4 regions of the Mycoplana sp. ABR4_002 genome follow, and region 3 is predicted to be linked to each of the others. Evidence: riboswitches for the same ligand, from Rfam matches in the RefSeq annotation. Region 3 holds a riboswitch; each other region holds the start of a gene.
What was found. A riboswitch is a leader RNA that binds a small molecule or an ion and turns the genes downstream of it on or off. The one in region 3 is predicted to bind cobalamin.
Positions count from the first base shown of each region.

Region 1: another riboswitch for cobalamin. It lies ahead of bluB (5,6-dimethylbenzimidazole synthase); the one in region 3 lies ahead of ACXAGF_RS04585 (aromatic ring-hydroxylating oxygenase subunit alpha).
Region 2: another riboswitch for cobalamin. It lies ahead of nrdH (glutaredoxin-like protein NrdH); the one in region 3 lies ahead of ACXAGF_RS04585 (aromatic ring-hydroxylating oxygenase subunit alpha).
Region 4: another riboswitch for cobalamin. It lies ahead of ACXAGF_RS11330 (CbtB domain-containing protein); the one in region 3 lies ahead of ACXAGF_RS04585 (aromatic ring-hydroxylating oxygenase subunit alpha).

Region 1 covers NZ_JBSWVO010000001.1:2,290,797-2,296,444, reverse strand. The annotation lists gene ACXAGF_RS11100 (NAD+ synthase) at 1-776, shown strand, start outside; gene ACXAGF_RS11095 (TolB family protein) at 790-1,614, shown strand; gene ACXAGF_RS11090 (diguanylate cyclase domain-containing protein) at 1,782-3,275, shown strand; cobalamin riboswitch at 3,346-3,556, shown strand; gene bluB (5,6-dimethylbenzimidazole synthase) at 3,602-4,312, shown strand; gene ACXAGF_RS11080 (DUF2865 domain-containing protein) at 4,309-5,406, opposite strand.
Region 2 covers NZ_JBSWVO010000003.1:115,547-121,194, forward strand. The annotation lists gene ACXAGF_RS22905 (DUF6925 family protein) at 1-995, opposite strand, end outside; gene nrdF (class 1b ribonucleoside-diphosphate reductase subunit beta) at 1,076-2,065, opposite strand; gene nrdE (class 1b ribonucleoside-diphosphate reductase subunit alpha) at 2,079-4,226, opposite strand; gene nrdI (class Ib ribonucleoside-diphosphate reductase assembly flavoprotein NrdI) at 4,223-4,621, opposite strand; gene nrdH (glutaredoxin-like protein NrdH) at 4,633-4,854, opposite strand; cobalamin riboswitch at 5,095-5,309, opposite strand.
Region 3 covers NZ_JBSWVO010000001.1:962,447-968,094, reverse strand. The annotation lists gene ACXAGF_RS04590 (FAD-binding oxidoreductase) at 1-369, opposite strand, end outside; gene ACXAGF_RS04585 (aromatic ring-hydroxylating oxygenase subunit alpha) at 371-1,615, opposite strand; cobalamin riboswitch at 1,719-1,917, opposite strand; gene ACXAGF_RS04580 (DUF6656 family protein) at 2,265-2,870, shown strand; gene ACXAGF_RS04575 (MBL fold metallo-hydrolase) at 2,876-3,916, opposite strand; gene ACXAGF_RS04570 (peroxiredoxin) at 3,954-4,616, opposite strand; gene ACXAGF_RS04565 (diguanylate cyclase domain-containing protein) at 4,761-5,648, opposite strand, start outside.
Region 4 covers NZ_JBSWVO010000001.1:2,346,981-2,352,628, forward strand. The annotation lists gene cobU (bifunctional adenosylcobinamide kinase/adenosylcobinamide-phosphate guanylyltransferase) at 1-128, opposite strand, end outside; gene ACXAGF_RS11325 (CbtA family protein) at 125-919, opposite strand; gene ACXAGF_RS11330 (CbtB domain-containing protein) at 932-1,108, opposite strand; cobalamin riboswitch at 1,155-1,470, opposite strand; gene ACXAGF_RS11335 (peptidoglycan-binding domain-containing protein) at 1,542-3,275, opposite strand; gene ACXAGF_RS11340 (cobyric acid synthase) at 3,446-4,906, opposite strand.

The DNA of each region.
Region 1 (5,648 bases), 1.3 Mb from region 3:
GCATCGACTCGGCGATCTGCGCGGCCATCGCTGTCGATGCGCTCGGCGAGGAGCGGGTGCGCTGCGTGATGCTGCCCTATCGCTACACCTCGCAGGAATCGCTGACCGACGCCGCGGCCTGCGCCGAGGCGCTGGGTTGCCGCTACGACATCGTCCCGATCGAGGCGCCCGTTGCGGGCTTCCTGGACTCGCTGTCCGACATGTTCGAGGGCACCGAGCCGGGGATCACCGAGGAGAACCTGCAAAGCCGCACGCGCGGAACGATCCTGATGGCGATCTCCAACAAGTTCGGCTCGATGGTGGTGACGACCGGCAACAAATCGGAGATGTCGGTCGGCTACGCTACGCTCTACGGCGACATGAACGGCGGCTTCAATCCGATCAAGGACCTCTACAAGATGCAGGTCTACGCGCTGGCCCGATGGCGCAACGGCTGCGTGCCGCCCGGCGCTTTCGGTCCGTCGGGCGAGGTGATCCCGCACAACATCATCGACAAGGCGCCGTCGGCCGAGCTCAGGCCGAACCAGACCGACCAGGATTCTCTGCCGCCCTATCCGGTGCTGGACGACATCCTGGAATGCCTGGTGGAGAACGAGATGGGTACGGAGGAGATCGTCGCGCGGGGGCACGACGAGGCGACTGTGCACCGGGTCGAGCACCTGCTCTACATCGCCGAGTACAAGCGCCGGCAATCGGCGCCGGGCGTGAAGATCACGAAGAAGAACTTCGGCCGTGACCGGCGCTATCCGATCACCAACCGGTTCCGCGACCGCTGACCGGAGCAGGACCATGCGCAGCTCGGTCGAGATCCACGACGTAACGACGGGACGCACGCGTATCGTCTGGCAGACCGATCGCCTGGTCGAGGCGCCGAACTTTGCGCGCGACGGCGCCGCGCTGATCGTCAACGGAGATGGGCGGCTGTACCGGCTGCCGCTCGATGGTCGCCCGCCGGAGCCGATCGACACCGGGTTTGCGGTTCGCTGCAACAACGACCACGGACCATCGCCGGACGGCCGGCTTCTGGCGATCACCGACAAGTCCGAATTCGGCAAGTCCGCGATCTATCTCCTGCCGGCCGAAGGTGGCGCGCCACGGCTTCTCACGCCCAACCTGCCGTCCTACTGGCACGGCTGGTCTCCGGACGGGACCAGCCTCTGCTACTGCGGCATTCGCGATGACGTCTTCGACATCTATACCATTTCGGCCGACGGCGGGGAGGAGAGGCGGCTGACGTTCGGCGAGGGCCGCAACGACGGCCCGGACTGGTCAAGCGACGGGTGGATCTATTTCAACTCCAGCCGTACCGGCCGCATGCAGATCTGGCGGGTGCGGCCGGACGGCCGCGACGTCACGCGGATCACCGACAGCCCCTGGAACGACTGGTTTCCGCACCCCTCGCCCGATGGCAGGCGGCTGCTGGTGCTGTCCTACGACGGGGACGTGCTTGACCATCCGCGTGACCGTCATGTCTGCCTGCGCCTGATGGAGGCCGACGGTGGCAACGACCGCGTGCTGTTCGAGCTGTTTGGCGGGCAGGGGACGATGAACGTGCCGAACTGGTCGCCCGACGGCCGGGCATTCGCCTTCGTTCGATACGTCCCGGCTGCCTGACGGTCCTGTCCTCGGGCGTGTCGGATCAAGACGTGCATAACCGCTGCCCAGAACAATCTTAAGTAATTGGATACCACGCCGCTTAAGGGAAAGTTCCCTCTTTTTCGCTATTTTCCCGGGTTAACGACAAGAGGGGCATGTCGGTCCAAGGCATGCATGAGGGGAAAATGGCGAGTGCTGGGGCTGCGGTCGTGCGCCGTGGCAGCGTTAAGATCATGATCGGTCTTGCGGCGGTGGCGATCGTCGCCCTGTTCGCTTGCGCCAACTTCATGGTGCTCGACTACTCTGTCCGGCAGGCCAACGAGTTTGTCGCCAGCACCGAGAAAACTCTGGTCAAGAACGAGTTCCGCCACCAGATCGAGCAGGTGGTGCTCTACCAGAGCGGCATGTCGGTCTGGGACAAGAGTTTCGACGAACTGGCCGACGGCTCGTTCAGCGACGAGTTCATCCGCCGGGAACTGCGCGACTGGCTGTGGAGCGACTTCGGCTTTTCGTGGATGGTGTTCACCAAGCCCGGGGCCAGCACGATCCTGGCCGTGCACAAGGGCAACGTTGTCGAGGCCAGGAAAGCCGACAAGCTGCTGTACTGGATCAGCGACCTGACCAAGCGAGCGGAGGCGGCCTACTACGCGGCGCTGCGCCGCACGCGCGACGGCTGGTTCCTGGGAGGTCCCCGCGAGAGCGGTACCGTTCTGTCGCCGGCCCTGGACCAGATCAACGTCACCGGCATGCGGATGATCGACGGAACGATGAGCATCGTCGTCGTACAGTCGGTGGTGCCGAAGCGGCTGTTCATCCCGGACGAGCGCAAGGCGCCGGTGCTCATGGTCACCGTCAAGCCGATCTCGGCGAAGATGCTGGCCGGCTCGGAACAGCGGCTCGGACTGAAGGAACTCGGCTTTTCGCCGATCACCACCGTCGACGACAACCTGCTGCTGACCGGCGTCGGCGGCGACGCGTTCAATCCGATGGTCGCTTCCTGGCGCCCCAACCGTCCGGGCTCGTTCGTGTGGGCCATGGCGATGCCGCAGATCACTGCGCTGGTGGCGATCTTCGGCCTGGTGATGGGTTTCGTCACCTACAAGTTTTCGGCCCTGGTCCGCGCGCTGCAGCGCAGCGAGTCGCGCAATTCCTATCTCGCCCGCCACGACGCCCTGACCGGGCTGCTCAACCGTTCCGGCTTCGACGACAGCGTCAAGAAGATGCTGGAAACGGCCGAAAGGCCGCTCGCCGTGTTTGCCATCGACCTCGACCGGTTCAAGGCCGTCAACGACCGCTACGGCCACGCTGCCGGCGATGCCGTGTTGAGGACGGTCGCCGGCCGTTTCCTGGAGCGGATCGGCACGCGGGGGACGGTGGCGCGGCTCGGCGGCGACGAGTTCGCCGTGCTGCTTCCAGGCCTGGTGGCGAGGCAGGACCTTCTGGACCTGGCCAACGGCCTCGTCCGCGACGCGCAGATACCGATCCCGTTCGAGGGCCAGATCCTCAGCGTCGGCAGCAGCGCCGGCGTCGCCGTCTTCCCGGACCATGGGCGGACGGTGCACGACATCATGGTGGTGGCCGACGCCGCGCTCTATGCCGCCAAGAACGGCGGCCGGAACCAGGCGATGTTCGCCACACCGGCCGATGCCGGGCAGCAGCCGGCGATCGACGCGGCCTGAGCCGCCACTCCATCGCCGGAAACAGACACTCCGGTGTCGATACCGGCCTTGAACGACGGCCGGCGATGTGCACAAGTGCAGTCCGTCAGGTGCCCCCAAGGGGGATAATCGGGAATTCGGTGGGGCTCGCCCCGAAGCCGGAACGTGCCCAGCGCTGTGACGGGGACGGCCAAGCCGGGAAGGATGCGATCCTTTCGACACTGCCACTGGTCCTTGACCGGGAAGGCAGGCATGGCCGGGTGAACCGGAGTCAGAAGACCGGCCTGGCGAGATGGACCTGCCCGCGCGGACGGCGGACGGTTGAACGCATTGTTGGGGAGATGACGATGCAACCTCCGCCGATGGACGATCTCGTCCGCGCGCAAGCCTTTTCGCCCGATGACCGGGCGGCCGTATACCGCGCCATCGAAACGCGTCGCGACGTGCGCGACCAGTTCCTGTCCGAGCCGCTGCCGGATGCCCTGGTCGAACGCCTGCTGCGGGCGGCGCACAGCGCCCCCTCGGTCGGCTTCATGCAACCATGGAATTTCATTCTGGTCCGCGATCCGCAAGTGCGTGGAGCGGCCCACGCGGCCTTTGCGCGCGCCAATGACGAGGCGGCGATGATGTTTCCCGAGGAGCGGCGGTCGCTGTATCGCTCGCTGAAGCTCGAGGGCATCCGCAAGGCGCCGCTCAGCATCTGCGTAACCTGCGATCCGGACCGCGGCGGCGGCGTCGTGCTGGGCCGGACGCACAATCCGCGCATGGACGTCTATTCCACCGTCTGCGCCGTGCAGAACCTGTGGCTGGCCGCGCGCGCCGAGGGCGTCGGCGTCGGCTGGGTCAGCATCTTTCATGACGCGGACATTCGCAGCCTGCTCGGCATCCCGGAGCGGATCGAGATCGTCGCCTGGCTGTGCCTCGGCTTCGTCGACGAGCTTTACCGCGAGCCCGAGCTTGCGGTGAAAGGCTGGCGCCAGCGCCTGCCGCTGGAGGAGCTGGTGTTCGAGGGGCGGTGGGACTGTCGGGGCGAGAGACCGTCGGCGCGCGGATCCTAGTTCGCGCCGGCGGGGTTGCGCAGATCGATCGCATGCTCCTTGTCCGGCAGGAAGACCGGGCCGACCGAGCGCACCTTGTCCTTTGCCGGATCGAAAGGCCGTTCGGCGATCGCCTCCTCGCTCGCCGGCGTGCCGACCGGCCGCATGCGGATAGTCGTGACCGAGCCTGCATCGTCCCTGGTCAATCCCTTTGCCGCGCCAAGGCCGGAGCCGGTGTCCCGGCCGGCCAGCGGGATCGCACGCCCTCCCGCCGCCTGGCGGTAGTAGGCGGCAAGATCGCAACCGCAGTCCTCCGACCGGGCGGCGTCGCGCGTGCGGTAGGCAAAGGCATTCGGCAACCGGGCATAGGTCCGTCCGGTCACGGTCGAGACCATCTGGCCGGTGTCGACCGAATCGAGTGCCTCGTAGAAGAGTTCGGTCTCGGTCTGCGGGCACATCCTGGTGCAGAGGCGCTGGTCGCGGCGGAAGTCGAGCGGCGATACGCCGTGGGCGATCGGGAAGAACGCGCCGTCGCAGGTCCTGACGCAGACCGTCTTGAGCCGGCCCGCCGGTGCATAACCCGGCGCGGCGGCATAGCGTGACGAGAGACCGTCGTCACCGAATTCCTCGTCCGGCATGGTCACTGGCGAATCGTAGGCCAGTTGCTCCTCCGCCGGCCGGCCGTTGGCGATGGTCTCGTTGCAGCCGTACAGTTCGAGGTCGGCCAGCAGGGTCGCGCGGGCGGTGCGGTCGCCGGCATGGGCGATCGCATTGCGCCGTTGTTCCAGAGCCTGCAGGCTGCGCTCGATCTCGGCGGTGGTCCCCTCGACGGCGGCGCACTCGTCGGCATTCGCACCGCCATAGATTTTGACGCTGCCGTTGCTGCAGCCGAGCCGGCGGAGGTCGGCCCTGGCCTTTCGCAGCTGCAGATTGCGCTGCGAGATCTCGTTGGAATACCGGCGCGTCTCGCTGCTTCGGTCCGCGACCGGGGGCAGGCTGGCAAGCTGCGCGCGCAGATCGATGCAGGTGTCGCTCGCCCGTGCCGGCAAGGCCACCGCGCAGGCAATTGCGGCAGCCGCCAGAACCATCGATCGGTACATGCTCAGGGGGGCCATGGTGGCTCCGGTCAGACTCGCAGGATGCACCGCCATCATACGGCCCCGGCGCGCGGGTGCAACGAACTGCCCACGAAAGTGATTAATATCGGCAATGCCGAGGTTTGCGCTAACGGCCGACCAGACCGGCACGAGTCGCCGGAATTGATATCGCCCGGCCCTTGGTGTAGCAAAGTGCGTCCACCGGCCGGCGTTCGGGCCAGTCAAGCGGGCCAGTCAATCCCGGTCGGACCGGTCCGGTC
Region 2 (5,648 bases), on a different contig from region 3:
CCGCCACGGTCGAGGACCTCGCGCCATTTGCCAACCAACTCTTGATAGGAACGACTGCCGAACCGCTCAGCCAAACGATACTGTTGGCGCAGGGTTATGCGTACCGTGGCATGACAAAACCGATCAGACTGCAAGACGAACCGACTTGGCGCTGCCCTTCCAGCTAGACCGTCAAGTACCGCCTTGCGGAGAATTGGCAGGTCCGGCCGGGCATAGCGTTCGAACAATTCCTGGAACCGGGCGTGATCCTCAATGTCGAACTCGCGCTCTTGCCCCCGGTTATCCAAGACAGGGTTGGGGGGGTGTAGATAACCAAGCGGCACATGATCCTTCGGGATTGGAGTATTGGCGGAATGGGTTCGATGTAGCTTCAACAGCTGTGGTAGCAGATGCGTGTGCGGTCCTGTTGGAGAAACGCCGCCAGTATCCGCCCCACCTATTTTTTGAAAAACCTCGATGCGACCTATACGGGTTAACGCGATACGGTGCGGATGGGCCTCCATCATTGCAGACATTGCCGCACTGCCGGTGTCGAACAAGCTGTACCCTGCATGGGCACGAAGGATCGCCAGCAGTTCGGGGTCGTCAGTGCGAATGCAGAAGTCGCACTGCGGCAGATCGAGGCCGATGTCAAAGAGGGTTGCCTTTCTATCGGAAGGACGAACCGCACCCTCATCCGGCCCAAGTTCTGTTAGAACCTTCCGCCCACTCATAGCTGAATCCCTTTGCGGCAAGCAGAGCGCCACGCCGTGGCTCCAGCGATGCCGTTTGGGGCTGAGGGCTTCGTAGGCGACAGAGATGACCTGTGATAGGGCTCCGTCCTCGAGCCGAATGGCGCCCCGCGGCGTTGCGCGTACATAGGACGCCACGGCGTATTCTTCGACATGCTCGCCTTTGTCGTGATGGAACTCAGCGACAGCGCCGAAGGAGCCCATGCTCCATCCAGATTTCGGATCAGCGAGGCTATCCTTCAAGAGGTCCCGGATATTTCGCACGGCCGATCATCCTTCACTATCAATGTCTTCTCCCCACGCACGGTGCGCAGTGATTGAATCACCGTCGGGTTGCCGGCCAGCTAGAAATTCCAGTCCTCGTCCTCGGTCGCCACCGCTTTGCCAATTACGTACGAAGAGCCGGACCCCGAGAAGAAGTCATGGTTCTCGTCTGCGTTGGGCGATAGAGCCGAGAGGATTGCCGGATTGACCTTGCAGGCTTCTGGTGGAAACAGCGCCTCGTAACCGAGGTTCATCAGCGCCTTGTTGGCGTTGTAATGCAGGAACTTCTTGACGTCCTCGGTCAGGCCAACGCCATCATAAAGCGCCTCTGTGTACTTGGCCTCGTTGTCGTAGAGCTCAAGCAGCAGCTCGAAGGCAAAGTCCTTGATCTCCTGGCGGCGCTCCGCCGAGAGCCGCTCCAGTCCGAGCTGGAACTTGTAGCCGATGTAGTATCCGTGGACGGCCTCGTCTCGGATGATCAGCCTGATCATGTCGGCGGTGTTGGTGAGTTTGGCGCGGCTCGACCAATACATCGGCAGGTAGAAGCCGGAATAGAACAAGAAGCTCTCGAGGAAGACACTCGCGACCTTCTTCTTCAGTGGATCATTTGAAGCATACTGTTCCATGATCAGCGCTGATTTGCGCTGCAGGAACTCATTCTCCTCCGACCAGCGATAGGCGTCGTCGACATCCGGCGTCAGGCAGAGCGTCGAGAAGATCGAAGAGTATGAGCGCGCGTGTACTGCTTCCATGAAGGATATATTGGACAGCACGGCCTCCTCGTGCGGTGTGGCGGAGTCTGCCATCAGCTTCACAGCGCCAATGCCATTCTGGATTGTGTCGAGCAGCGTCAGGCCGGTGAAGACGCGGATGGTGAGTTTCTGCTCCTCCGGCTTCAGTGTCGCCCATGACGGGATGTCGTTAGAAAGTGGCACCTTCTCCGGCAGCCAGAAATTTCCGGTGAGCCGGTTCCACACCTCGAGGTCCTTGTCGTCCTCGATGCGGTTCCAGTTGATGGCGCGCACGGCGCTGGCAGCCTTCGGGGTCTTGGTTTTCATTTGGATGTTCATGGTCGTCACCGGTTCAGAGGGCGCACGAGACACAGCCCTGCACTTCCGTGCCGGACAGCGCCATCTGGCGAAGGCGGATGTAGTAGATGGTCTTGATACCCTTCCTCCAGGCATAGATCTGCGCGCGATTGATATCGCGGGTCGTGGCCGTGTCACGGAAGAACAGCGTCAGCGACAGGCCCTGGTCGACGTGTTGGGTCGCTGCGGCATAGGTGTCGATGATCTTTTCGGGACCGATCTCGTAGGCGTCTTGATAGTAGTCGAGGTTGTCGTTCGTCATAAAGGCTGCGGGGTAGTAAACGCGGCCGATCTTGCCCTCCTTGCGGATTTCGATCTTGGAGACAATCGGGTGAATCGAAGAGGTCGAGTGATTGATATATGAGATAGAACCGGTCGGCGGCACGGCCTGGAGGTTCTGGTTGTAGAGGCCGCCTTCCATCACGGCCGTCTTCAGTTCCAGCCAGTCTTCCTTCGTCGGAATGTGAATGCCCGCCTCCTCGAAAAGGCCTCTCACCTTCTCCGTCACCGGCAGCCATTCGGCTTCCGTGTACTTCTCAAAATATTCGCCGGTAGCGTATTTCGAGCTTTCGAAGCCCTTGAAGCTCCGCCCCTTCTCCACCGCTAGCCGGTTCGATGCGTGAACGGCGTGATAGGTCACGGTGTAAAAATAGATATTGGTGAAGTCGATACCTTCTTCCGAACCATAATAGATGCGTTCGCGGGCGAGATAGCCGTGCAGGTTCATCTGGCCAAGGCCGATTGCGTGACTGTCGTCGTTGCCCTTTTCCACCGAGGGAACGGACGAGATGTGGCTCATTTCGGAGACGGCGGTCAGCGCCCGGATCGAGGTCTCGATCGTCTGGCCGAAATCAGCCGAATCCATCGCGGCTGCAATATTCAGCGAACCGAGATTGCACGAAATATCCTTGCCCATCTTCGCGTAGGACAGGTCGTCGTTGAATTCACTCGCCTCGCTGACCTGCAGGATTTCCGAGCAGAGATTGCTCATCGTGATGCGGCCGGCGATCGGGTTGGCTCGGTTCACCGTGTCCTCGAACATTATGTAGGGGTAGCCACTCTCGAACTGGATCTCGGCGATGATCTGGAAGAAGTCGCGCGCCTTGATCTTCTTCTTGCGGATGCGGCCGTCCTCAACCATCTCACGGTACTTCTCCGTCACGGAGATCTCGGTAAAGGGCACACCATAGACGCGTTCAACGTCATGCGGCGAGAAGAGGTACATGTCCTCGTTGTTCCGCGCGAGCTCGAAGGTGATGTCCGGGATGACGACACCGAGGGACAGCGTCTTGATACGAACCTTCTCGTCGGCGTTTTCGCGCTTGGTATCGAGAAAGCGCATGATGTCGGGGTGGTGGGCGTGAAGATAGACCGCCCCCGCCCCTTGCCGCGCGCCTAGCTGGTTGGCGTAGGAAAAGCTGTCTTCCAGCAGCTTCATCACGGGGATTACGCCGGAGGACTGGTTCTCGATCTGCTTGATCGGCGCGCCCATCTCGCGAAGGTTCGTCAGCGACAGCGCGACGCCCCCTCCCCGCTTGGAAAGCTGGAGCGCCGAGTTGATCGAACGACCGATGCTCTCCATATTGTCTTCGACCCGCAGCAGGAAGCAGGAGACGAGTTCGCCGCGCTGCTTCTTGCCGGCATTGAGGAAGGTTGGTGTCGCGGGCTGGAAACGGCCGGATATGATCTCATCGACAAGGTCTCGGGCGAGCTTCTCGTTGCCCCGCGCCAGCGTCAAGGCGACCATGCAGACACGGTCCTCGTAGCGCTCAAGGTAGCGTTTTCCATCGAAAGTCTTCAGCGTGTAGGACGTGTAGTATTTGAACGCCCCGAGGAAGGTCGGAAAGCGGAACTTCTTGTCATAGGCGTGTTCGAAGAGATCACGCACGAAATTGAACGCGTACTGGTCCAGAACCTCCTGCTCATAATAACCCTCCGCCACCAAATAATCGAGCTTTTCTCGGAGGTTATGAAAGAAGACCGTGTTCTGATTGACATGCTGGAGGAAATACTGCTTCGCCGCCTGCCGGTCCTTGTCGAGCTGGATTTTCCCCTGTTCGTCATAGAGGTTCAACATTGCGTTGAGCGCGTGATAGTCCAGCGCCGTGATTTCCGGCGCTTTCGCCGGCTTTTCAAGCGTCATCGTGTCCAAAGTCGTTCTAGCCCCTGTCTGACGTTGTCGACATCCTCGTCCGTTCCGAGTAGTTCGAAGCGGTAGAGGAAAGGCACCGCGCACTTGGCGGAGATGATGTTGCCCGCGATGGCGAATCCGGTGCCAAAATTGGTGTTCCCCGCCGAAATCACGCCGCGGATCAGGCTGCGGTTGCACGGGTTGTTGAGGAAGCGGATGACCGGCTTCGGCACCGCCCCCTTCGCCCCGCCTCCCCCATAGGTTGGGGTTACCAGCACGAAGGGGTGGACTACTTCGGGCGGTTCCTCGCTTGCATCGAGCGGCAGGCGCAGGACTTCAACCCCGACTTTCTCGACGAACCGATGGGTGTTTTCCGACCGGCTGGAGAAATAGACCACTCCGCCCATCGTGCCGGGCCTCAAGCGAGTGCGCTGATCATGTCAGGACGGAAGCCGGCCCAATGCTGCTCTCCGGCAATAACAACAGGAACCTGACGGTAGCCGAGGCCCTGTACGAGGGCATACGCCTCTGCATCTTCGGAAATGTCGACGACGCTGTAGTCGATGCCTTGGCGGTCGAGCGCGCGTGTCGTTGCGGTGCACTGAACGCAGGCGGGTTTGGAGTAGACAGTGATGGCCATGGCTTTCCTCGTATCTGACAAGCGGGCATAGGAGACCGTCCGGCCATCCGCCGATGGCCGTCCGACGCAAATTTAAGGGCATAGCGGCCGCCTGAAACGGCGGGACGCGGGATGCGACCTACTCGCGTGGGTGAGCTGGAAAAAGGATCGACATGACTTCACCCCGAGGCATTTTGCGGGGCACCAGGGGAGGCGCTGAGGCGACATTGCTCAACGCTCGCCTGCCGGACACCCCGCCCGTGGACGTTCATGTGCGAGGCAGGTCTCCTGGCTCGCGGATCATCACATTCACCCACCTTCCCAAGGCATTTGCGCCTCAGTGGTCAACGGACGAACGCTCACCGCTTACAGTTGCGGGGGCAGCTCCGGACTCACTCCACCATCATGGTCGAACCGGATTCCCATCTTAGCCTTCAACTCAACGAATCGAAGGAACCTCGAACACTACATATAGTAGACCAGACAAAAATTGCGTCAATAGCTGGCGACAATTCCGAAGGACGAATTGGAAATTGTCTCTGTCGGCTGTGGATAGCGGGGACGCTGAGGGCAATCCACAGGAAGCATGACGGCCGGGGCTCGCGCGCTCTTCCCTTGATCGTTGGGGTAGGGCACTGGCCATCGCCCTAGGAGCGGGTTAGCCTGTCTTTGAAACACCTGGCCACCACCTAGCGCAGCTTTGCGCAGTTCACTGGCCGCAGCGACCATGTTCACCAGCGCCGGCTCGTCCTCATCCCATTTGCGAGCTTTCAGGCCGCAGTCGGACAAAAGGAGATCGGTCATCTCCTAAACCT
Region 3 (5,648 bases):
ATGCCGGACGAAGGAGAAATCGCCGAGCGGCCCGAAGGCCTTCAGCTTCATCCCCGGCCTCAGGTGATCGAACATCCAGCGCGTGCCGACGCTGTCCTTCTGCGCCTTCACCGTCACCGCGACGGAGAACGGGCGCGACGGCGTCGACGACAGGGTGTAGGTCCGCATCACCGACTCCGGACCGACCGGCAGCTCGAGCGTGACGAACTGACCGGGAATGTAGCGGAACCAGTTCGCCCGGTCGGAGCGGAAGGCGAAGGTCATCACGTCCGGCGCCTCGACCGTGACCGCGATGCATTCCAGCAGCTGCCGGCGATCGCTCCAGGGCTCCAGTTCATCGAAATGGCGGAATTCGCTGTGAATCGTCATCTCAGGCCACCCGGAACAGGATCTGGTCTTCGCCCTGAAGGCGCTGCTCCATGAAGGCGCAGTACCACTCGACGAACTGCATCACGCCGCCCTCGTCCTCGGGCGAGTAGGGACCCGGCTCATAGGCGGGCGAACGGATACCGAAGGCATTCTCCTCGACGATGCGGCGGTCCTGGTCGTTGGTCTCGGTCCAGACGTGGGTCAGCTCCTCCAGCGTGTAGTCCACGCCCTCGACCGCGTCCTTGTTGACCAGCCACTTGGTGGTCACCTGCGTCAGTTCCGGGCCAAGCGGCAGAACACGGAAGGTGATCGCGTGGTCGGCAAGAACGTGGTTCCAGGTGGTCGGATAGTGGAACATCAGCAGCGTGCCGATCCGGCGCTCGTCCAGGCCCGTCGCCAGCGGACGGCGGACGGCCGGCCCACCCGACATGGTGTAGCTTTCCGCGTCCCCGACCAGCGGCATCCGCGCGAAGCGGAACTGCCCTGTCGGCGACATGCGGAACTCGCTCGGCAGCCCGGCCGCCTCGCAGCGCTGCCAGTGTTCGGCGATCACCGGATCATCCTTGGCGCCCTGGACGCCGGTGGCGCTCGGCGCCTCCGGATAGGTCCGGCAAAGCTCGGGATGGTTGGCCGCGCAGTGGTAGCACTCGCGGTTGTTCTCCCAGACCAGCTTCCAGTTGCCCTTTTCGACGATCGTGCTTTCGAAGGCGACCTTCGTCTCGCCGAGGCGGTGACGGACGAGGTAGGGCTCGGCCAGCTCGCGGTAGGGCCCGAAGTCCGGCGCCTGGTCGGCGAGGCAGATGAAGATGTAGCCGCCGACGGTCTCGCAATGGATCGGCTTCAGGCCGTGCGCGGTCCGGTCGAAGTCCTCGGCCATGTGGCGGGCGAACAGCAGCGTGCCGTCCAGTTCGTAGGTCCACTGGTGATAGGGGCAGACGAGCTTGGCGGAGGAACCCTTGTGCTGGGTGCAGACGCGCGAGCCGCGGTGCCGGCAGGAGTTGTGCAGCGCGCGGACGGTGCCTTGCCGGTCGCGCGTGACGACGACCGGATAGTCGCCGACCTGCACTGTGAAATAGTTCCCCGGGCGCGGGATCTCGCAGTCGTGGCCGATGAACAGCCAGTCGCGATACCAGATCGTCTCGAGGTCGAGGCGATAATGGTCGGGGTCGATGTAGAAAGCCTGGTCGAGGCTGTAGCCCTCGCGCCGGTTCCTGATCTTGCGAAGCACGTCGTTGCGGATATCCATTGCCGGTCCTCAAAGCCCTGGTTCGACCGATGCGGACGCGGACGGAAGCGGCCGGTCACAGGACACGGCTTCGCTGCGCCCCGGCCGCCCGCCGCAGCCAGTCACGTTACGTTTCTCCAAGGCTGGTTTCCGGGCTCGGGAGATGTCCTCTGCGGACCTGCGCGGCGCCTTCCCGGGTCTCCCCAGTGGCACTTCGCCGCGATTTCTTCCCTTACCGTTGCGGGGGCAGCGCCGGATTTTCACCGGCTTCCCAATTCTCCACCCCTCCCTATCGAGGCAGCACCTTGAGCCTCTTCATCTAAGCGGAAAGCCGGGACGCGGACACGCCCTAAAGCGACATCGCCTTCCGCTTTGACGACAGCAATTCATCCCGGTATCAATTAAAATTATTATTTATATTCAGATGCTTATAAAGCCATAAACGCAACGCCGCCAAGATTTTGCGCAAACTGCGCGTTCGACAGGCAGATATTCTCTTTGCGCCACCAGTGTCACGACGGCAGCCGGCGCGGTTCCTGTGCCGCGCCATCCACGCCGACCATCCGGCAAAGCGGAGCCAGCCGTCCCATTGCGGCACCGCGTAAGGGGGACATTAACCATGAGGGCGCATGATTGCGCTCAAAAAGCACCAGCCCCGGAGCGCCTTTCCGTGCAGCCCACGCCGAAATTCCGATACTACGACGCCGTCGCCTTCAAGCGTTCGCAGAGCGCGCGCTGGTTCGCCTATACCGAATACCTGCGCAGCGGCAAGCTCGAGCGGCGGGAATGGAGCGAGGCGGACAGGCGCTATCTCAGCCATGGCGAGGTCGCCGCGCGGACCGGCCGCAGGCTGGAGAAGGCAGGTAGTGTCACCCACGAGCGCATCAACAGCTTCCACGGCTCGATCCGCTTTCCCAGGCTGATCTTCCACCGCACGCTCGCCTCCATGCCACACCTCGGCTACTGCCACGTCACCGTCTCGAGCACGCGGCTGACCCAGGACGAAAACGTGCAGTGGTCCTTCTACATGGCGAACTTCTATGCCGAACTCGGCGAGGGAGAGCGCTTCTTCGAGGCGATCGATCCGCAGCACCGCCGGATGTATTTCGCCGTCGCCATCAGCCCGTCCGAAATCGAGGGCCGGCTGGAAATCAATCGAACCGTGGGCGACGACGGCGTGCTGTTCCAGACCCACGATCCGAAGGTGGCGATGAAGAACGTGCTGCTGCTCGGGGCGCGCAGCGAGGAACTGCGCAAGATCATCCGCGCGATCTGAGCCGCCTACGAGCGCGCAACCGGGCCGCTGGCCCGCTTCCAGGCGTCGATCCCGCCCTCGATGTGGCAGGCGCCGGCCAGGCCGGCGCCTTGCGCCGCCACCACCGCCATGGCCGAGCGCTCGCCGTAGGCGCAGTAGAAGACGATGCGCCTGCCGGTGGCCGCCGCCAGTTCGTGCAGCACGCCACCCGGCCCGATGTTCTCCTGCAGGTCCGGATAGGGCGCATGCAGCGATCCCGGAATGGTGCCGTGCTTCTCCCGCTCGGCCCGCTCCCGCAGGTCGACGAGCGCCACGTCCGGACGGCCAAGCAGCGCCAGCGCCTCGACCGCCGTCACCGCCCAGCCCTTGCGGGCGATCTCGTCCTGATGCAGCCCGACATGCATGTTGGCCGGGACGGCCACGTCCATCATCTTCGGATTAGGCAGGTTCAGGCTGTTCATCAGGTCGACGTACTCGTCGACCGATCGCACCTTCAGGCGCGGATTGAACTGCCGCTCCTCTCCGATCGTCGACACCGTGTCGCCCTTGTAGTCATGGGCCGGAAAGACCAGCGTCTCGTCCGGCAGCTTCAGCAGCTTGTTGAAGATCGAATCATACTGCTGGCGCGGGTCGCCATTCTGGAAATCGGTGCGGCCGGTGCCGCGGATGAGCAGCGTGTCGCCGGTGAAGACGCGCCCGGCCATCAGGAAGGAGTAGGAATCGTCGGTGTGGCCGGGCGTATAGAGCACGTCCAGGCTGAGGCCCTCGATCGCCACGCGGTCGCCTTCGGCGACCCGCATCGACACCACGTCCGCAGCGGTCTGCTCGCCCATCACCGTGACGCAGTGCGTCCTGTCGCGCAGCGCCCCGAGCCCGGTGACGTGATCGGCGTGAAGATGGGTGTCGACCGCCTTGACCAGTTTCAGGTCAAGCTCGCGCACGAGCTGCAGGTAGCGATCGACCTTCTCCAGCACCGGATCGATGATCAGCGCCTCTCCCCCGCGCCGGCTGGCGACGAGGTAGGTATAGGTGCCGGAGGTGCTGTCGAACAGCTGCCGGAAGATCATCGCCGCCGCGTTGGCCCGCCACGGCGGGCCCTCCCTGTCAGGTTCGCGGCTGCGGCACGATCCGGATATAGGGCTTCGGTGCGCGCCAGCCGTCCGGATACTGCTTGCGGGCGTCGTCGTCGGACACCGACCCGGCGATGATCACGTCCTCACCCTGCTGCCAGTTGACCGGCGTGGCGACCTTGTGCCGGGCCGTCAGTTGAAGCGAGTCGATCACCCGCAGCACCTCGTCGAAGTTGCGGCCCGTGGTCATCGGATAGACCAGGATCAGCTTGACCCGCTTGTCCGGACCGATGACGAACACGTTGCGCACGGTCTGGTTGTCGGCGGGTGTGCGGCCGGTCGGATCGCCCGACACCTCGGCCGGCAACATGCCGTAGAGCTTCGAGACCGTGTAGTCGACATCGGCGATCATCGGGAAATTCGGCGCATGACCCTGGGTCTCCTCGATGTCGCTGGCCCAGCCGGCGTGCCTGTCGAGCGGGTCGACGGACAGACCGACGATCTTGACGCCACGCTTGTCGAACTCCGGCTTGATCTTCGCCATGTAGCCCAGCTCGGTCGTGCAGACGGGGGTGTAGTCCTTGGGATGCGAGAAAAGCACCGCCCAGGAATCGCCGATCCAGTCATGGAACTGGATCTCGCCTTCGGTCGTCTGCGCCTTGAAGTCCGGTGCCAGATCGTTGATTGCAAGTCTCACGTCACACCTCCTTGCCTCCAGGTAACGAAATTACCATGGCCCCCAAGGCGAGACAGTTTGCACCAATCGCCGCATTAGGCAACGGAAAAGGTCGCCGCCTGGCCGGGCCGTGCGCGGTCGTCGGGAAGGTCGCTCGGGAGACGGTCAGACGGTCTTGTAGAGCATCCAGTCCTTGCCCTCGGATCCGCCGTCGCTGCTGCGATGAACGACGAGGCGGTTGCCGCCGCCGGCCTGGGCCTGGTGCAGTGCCTTCTCGGCGAAGCTGACGAAGTCGAAGGCGTTACCGGCCGACCCGGCCATGCAGACGCCGGCCGAGAACGTCAGGCTGCCGAGGCTGCGCATCGTCTCGGGATGCTTGAGCGGGGCGGCGGCGAAGGCGGCCCGCAGCAGCGCCAGCAGCCGCTGGATCTCGGTCTCGTCCGATGTGTAGAACAGGAACCCGAAGCGCAGCCCCTCGAAACGGCTGGCGACGTCGGCCGACGGCGTGGCCCGCTTGACGAGCGCGCCGTAGTGCTGGACCAGATAGCCGTTGAGCGCCTCGACCTGCACGGGAGAGAACCGCTTGCCGACATCCACTTCGACGATCGCAAGGCCGCATGACGCCGGCATCTCGGGATTGGCGTAGACCTTGGCGACCGCCTTGTTGAAGGCGCGCCGGTTGCCGAGGCCGGTCGGCGCATCGGTGAACTTCGTCGCCTCGAACGCCGCCATCTCCTTCTGGATCGCATCCATGTTTTCCGATTGCGCGGCGACGCTCGCCTCCAGGGCGGCATTGCGCGTCACCTGCTGCTCCGTCGCCTGCCGCAGGCGCTCGATCGAGGTTCCGAGGGCTTCCGAGGACGGCTCGCCATCGGCAAGGATCGCCTGCGACGCCTCGCCGATCAGGCGGCTGTAATCGCTGAGCGAGATCTTCTCCTGCTGCAGCAACGCCATGAAGTTGGTCATTTCGTCGCGTACGGCGCCAGCCGATCGCTGCAGCACGCTCTCTTCGTGATGGTGCGGCAGATACTTGCGGCCAAGCTCGTCCAGGGC
Region 4 (5,648 bases), 1.4 Mb from region 3:
CAGGCGCGGCCGGTGGCGATATAATGCTTCGAGAGGCCGGTCTCCGCGGCCAGCCGCTCGGCAAAGGCGGACTTGCCGGAACGGGCACCGCCCAGAACCAGGACGGCTCCGGGCGATGTCGTCATCATCGGTCGGCCTTGGCGATCTTCTCGTTGGCAAAGCCCAGCGACAGGCCGAGCACGATCCAGAAGAACAGCGTCGTTGCCAAAGCCGCCACGGCGAACTCCGCTCCGAGCACGGCCGGAACGTTGCTCGAAAGGTCATCCGGTTGCGGCGCGCCATAGAGGTGCGGCGCGGCGACCAGGAGGACGCCCAGGACCTTCGCGGCGATGCCCTCTTTCAGGATCAGCAGGTAGAGCCCTCCGGCCGACAGGACGACCGTCGCCAGCCACCAGCCCTGCCGGCTGGCAAGGTCGGCGGCGGGAAAGCCCGGCAGTTCCGGCGGCAGGCCGATCGCCGGCAGCAGATGGACCGCCAGCCAGCCCGCCGCTCCCCAGATCGCGCCATTTGCGACCGTGATCGGATTGCCGGCCAGAAGACTGACGGCCGCCAGCAGCAGGGCGAAGCCGGCGCCGGTCACCAGGTTGGCGAACAGCGTGCCGGAGAAGCGGCTCATGCCGAACAGGATGCCGCCCTCGCCCTCATGCACCTCGCCCGCATGCGCATAGGCCGGCGTTACGGGCGAAAGGTAGGCGGCGAATTCGGCAACGGCGGCGCCGATGCCGAGCGCCGAATGCTCGTGGGTCGCCTGCGGCTGCGCTTCGGTCTCGGCGCCCGCGGGCGCCGGTTCAGCCTCGCCGCCTTCATACTCTTCGGCATGAAGGATCAGCGGAATCACCCGCGCCTCCTGCGCCACGGTCATGAGGGCGCCGGAAAACAGCCCGGCCACCAGAGCGGCCAGGAGATATCGAACGATCATGTCACGCGCCCCTTAGTGGCAGGGAAAGCCGTAGGAGTGACGCGTGTCGTGCGCGGTGTCGTGCAGCACCGAGGAATTGGCCAGCCCAGCGCCGAACACCAGGAAAGCGCCGAGCAGCAGTGCCGTGATTCCTGCGTAGAGGCGATCGTTGAGCGAGAGAGAAGTAGAAGAAACGTTAGAAGCAGCCATGACAACCTCCGTGCTGGCGTAGGGGAAAATTCCCGGAATCGGGCACGATGCCCTTCATTGGCCGGCAGGTCTCCTGGCTCGCGGCGTCCGGCGCATTCGCGCCGACGGCCTCTCCTCGCCTTCCCGGGTTGTGAGCGGCATGAAAGGCGGACGATTCGTAGAAATAGAGGCGTCCAGACCCCGGTTCATCATGCCGCCACCCAGTGGCTTTGCCGGTCGTTCGACCGGCCGGATCGGCCTCGCCACTCTACAGTCGCGGGGTCGGCCGTGATTGGAGCGCCCTGATTGGGTCCACCCCGTCACGTTCCCATTTAAGCGCCGTTCCGTCTCCGGACAGGCGCACCATCCAATAGTGGGATGATTATGCCCGCCGGCCGTCGAAGTCAATCGACTGCCAGCGCCATCCATCCTTCGAATACCGGCGTGGGCGCCGTCAATAGCCGGGACCGCTGATGCCGAGGCCACCGCGATAGACCGGCCCCTCGTAGTAGCCGTCGACCGGACCTTCGTAGTAACCGCCGACCGGTCCCTCGAGGTAGCCGTCGACCGGTCCCTCGTAGACGCGATAGCCGCCGTAATACGGGTCGCGCTGGTAGCGTTGCCGCGCCACCCGCTGGCGATTGCGGTTCTCGACGAACTGCGCCGCCTCGCGCAGTTGCCGGAACTGTTTGCGCGTCAGATAGCCGTCGGCGCGCTGACCGGCCGAGCGTTGCCAGGCGGCGATCGCCGCGCGGGTGCGCGGACCATAGACGCCGTCGATCCCGCCGGTACCGTAGCCGAGGGTGTTCAGCCAGCGCTGCGCCTGCGCCCGCGTGCCGGGCTCCAGGTAGGCCTCGCGTGCATCGGGCGACGTCTCGTAGATCGTCGTCCGCGACTGCAACTGCTGCCGCGCGGCCGGCTGGGGCGCCGGGCTGGACGCGGTTGCGCCTTCCTCGGCCGGCCGTTCCGCGGCCGGCTTCTTTTCCAGCGCCGCCAACCGCTGGCGCGCTTCCGCCGCGAACTTGCCTTCGGGAAAATCGCCGAGATAGGCCTGGTAGGCTTCGGCGTCGCCGTTCAGCACCGCCCGGCTCCAGGCGTTGTCCTCGCGGCGCGCCAGCCGTTCCGTCGCTGCATCGTCGGCCTTGGTCGGCTCGGCGCCGGCCGCCTCGCCGCTACCGGTCGTTACCTCGGTGATGGAACCTGACCCGCCCTCGCGCTCGGCCTGCGGCCGTACATGGGCGCTCTCTTCGGAATCGCTGGCTCCGTCGGCGGCTTCGGGCGGATCGGCGTCCGCCGCCTCATCGCTCGTCACGGGGTCCGTGTTCGCCGTTGCCTGCGCGGCCGCATCCGCCCGCGCCCGGGCCTCGGCGGCCGCTTGCGCCTCCTGCTCGGCCTTCAGCCGCTGCGCCTCCGCCGCTTCCTCGGCCCGCTTGAGCTCGGCCTCTGCCGCGGCGATGGCAGCCTCGGCCTTGGCCCGTTCAGCGGCGGCCGCGTCCGCTCGCGCCTTCGCCTCGGCCGCGGCCTGTTCTTCCTGCTCGGCCTTCAACCGCGCTGCCTCGGCCCGCACCTGCTGCTCGGCCTTCACGCGCGCCGCCTCCGCCGCCGCTTCGGCGCGCTTGCGCTCGGCCTCGGCCGCCTTGCGCGCAGCCTCCGCCTTGGCTTCGGCCGCTCGTCTTTCCTCCTCGGCCGCGCGCGCCTCTTGCTCCTTGCGCAGCCGCTCGGCCTCGGCCGCCCGCCGGTCGGCCGCCTCGGCGGCCCGCCGCTCTTCGTCGACCTTGGCCTTCTCGGCAGCGATTCGGGCATCCTGTTCTGCCTGCAGCCGTTCCGCCTCGGCCGCCTTCTGCGCCGCCTGCGCTTTCTCCTTGTCGGTGGCTGCACCGGTCGTCTTGCCGGCGGCCGCGCCCTGCGCGCCCGTTGCCGCCTTGGCGGCCCCTGCCGCGTTCAGTTCGGCCAGGCGCAGCCGCGCCATCGAGGCGAAGGTGCCGCTCGGATACTGCTTGAGATAGTCCTCATAGCCTGCCGGATCGCTGCCAGACGAAACCTTCTGCCACAGAGAAAACTCCGATTCCCACCGCTTGCTGGCGCTGACGCCGGGCTTGCCGTCCTCCGCCCGCACCGCGGGACTGCCAGCAAGGACAAGTCCGAGCAGAGCCGTCAGACCGAGTTTTGCGAAATGAGCGCTGGTCATGCAGAATTCCCTTTCACACTGCGGGCGTCCGCCACGGCTGGACGCCATTCTAGGCATTTGCATCGGAATCGGGCGCAACTTTGGTGGCTACCCTGCCGGATGAAGATGACGGCTTTACAGACTAGTCCACTGGAAATGACGGCCCGGCGCGCTGGGATAATCGTCGTTTCTCAGTCACTTTTCATCAGCGCATCCAGCCAGCGCGGATCGAGGGCGGCCTCGAGTTCGGCGGCCACCCCATCCAGCGCCGCGTCCACCGCCCCGCGGTAGTCGAAACCGCCGCCGGCAATGCCGAACTCCGCCAGGAGCCGGGCACGGAACGGATCGCTGGACAAGAGCCCGTGCAGATAGGTGCCGAATACACGGCCGTCGGACGAGGTTGCCCCGTCCGGGCGGCCGGCGATCTCGACCGGGGCCCGAGCGCAGTCGGGCCCGCTCGTGCGGCCGAGATGGATCTCGTAGCCGTCGAGCGGCACATCATAGGCGAGCGACCGGGCGCTGCTGTTGCGCACCGTCTTGGCCGGCGCCATCTCGGTCTCGACATCGAGGAAGCCGAGCCCCTCCACCGCCCGTTCGCCGCCTTCGATGCCGAGCGGGTCGGCGACGCGCCGGCCCAGCATCTGGTAGCCGCCGCAGATGCCGATGATGCGGCCACCGCGGCGATGGTGCTGGACGAGATCGCGGTCCCAGCCCTGCGCGCGAAGATCCTTCAGGTCGGCAATGGTCGATTTCGAGCCTGGCAGGACGACGAGCCCGGCATCGGCCGGGATCCGCTCGCCCGGGCGCACGAAGACGAGATCGACGTCGGGTTCCTGGCGCAGCGGGTCGAAGTCGTCGAAATTGGCGATGCGCGACAGGACCGGCACCGCCACCCTCAGCGCGCCCGGCCGCCCGGCGGTCAGCCGCTCAAGCACCACCGAGTCTTCGGCCGGCAGGTGCCGGGCGTGTTTCAGCCAGGGCACGACACCGAAGCACGGCCATCCGGTGTGCCGCGCGATGGCGGCGATCCCGTCGTCGAAGAGGCTGACATCGCCGCGGAACTTGTTGATCAGATAGCCGGTCACCATGGCGCGGTCCTCCGGCGCCAGGATCGCCTGCGTACCGACCAGCGAGGCGATGACGCCGCCGCGGTCGATGTCGCCGACGAGAACGACCGGAACGCCGGCCCGGGTGGCAAAGCCCATGTTGGCGATGTCTCCTGGCCGCAGGTTGATCTCCGCCGGCGAGCCGGCGCCCTCGACCACCACGAGGTCGGCGCCCGCGCCGATCGTCTCGAAGCTGTCCATCACCGCGCCGAGCAGCTTCGGCTTCAGCGCCTGGTAGTCGCGCCCCCGCGCCTGACCGTAGACCTTGCCCTGCACGACGATCTGGCTGCCGGTGTCCGACTGCGGCTTCAGCAGCACCGGGTTCATGTGGACCGAGGACGGCACCCGTGCCGCCAGCGCCTGCAGCCACTGGGCGCGGCCGATCTCGCCGCCGTCGGCGGAGACGGCGGCATTGTTGGACATGTTCTGCGGCTTGAACGGCCGGACCGTCAGGCCGCGATTGGCGGCGATCCGGCACAGGCCTGCGACCAGTACCGTCTTGCCGACATCGGAGCCCGTTCCCTGCAACATGATCTTGCGTGTCATCGGCCTTCCCTAGCATCGGCCCGCACGGCGGCAAAGTCCTGAAAGCGCCGCGCCGATGCGGTCAGGCGCCCCGGCCGCCGGCCGGATCCGGCACCGATGCGTCCGATCGAGGGGATGGCTCGAAAAGAAAAAGCCGCAGCACATCGCAATGATGCCCGCGGCTGGTCCGATACATGGACAAGGCCGGAAAAACGCACCGGCGAAATCGACCCCGGTACGCGATACCTGATCCGGGGACCGGCAGTCGCTTCGCTGCCGTGAACACAGCAATAGCCGCTCATCGTTACCGGATCGTTATTGAGAGCTTAAGCAATGGTGAATCACGCCTGAATAATTGAAGCAGAAGCATTTTATGACCCGGCGGACCATTGCCGGCGGCGGGCTCGGCTGCGACGGCCCGGCCCATGGCGGCACTGCGGTTGCGGTCGGCCTGCCACTCGATGCCAGGCTCCCGATTTCGGCACCCCGGATGCGGCCGGCCGGCCACCCCTGAAAGGTTGATTTATTTGTCGGAATCCTTACGCTGACGCTGCGATCGAAATGCGCTCGGCCCAATGGCGAAGTGGTCGCCGGGGAGCGGGGCGAGACAGGTATGTCACGCAAGCAGAGTATCGACTTGCCTGACCGCTTATCGACCGGGCCTGTCGAACGCGGCGACGGCAGACAGGAGACGACGGCAGACAGGAGTTGCAGTGCCCTGCGCCTGCCCAGATGACCACTGCACCAAGACTGGGAGGTCTTA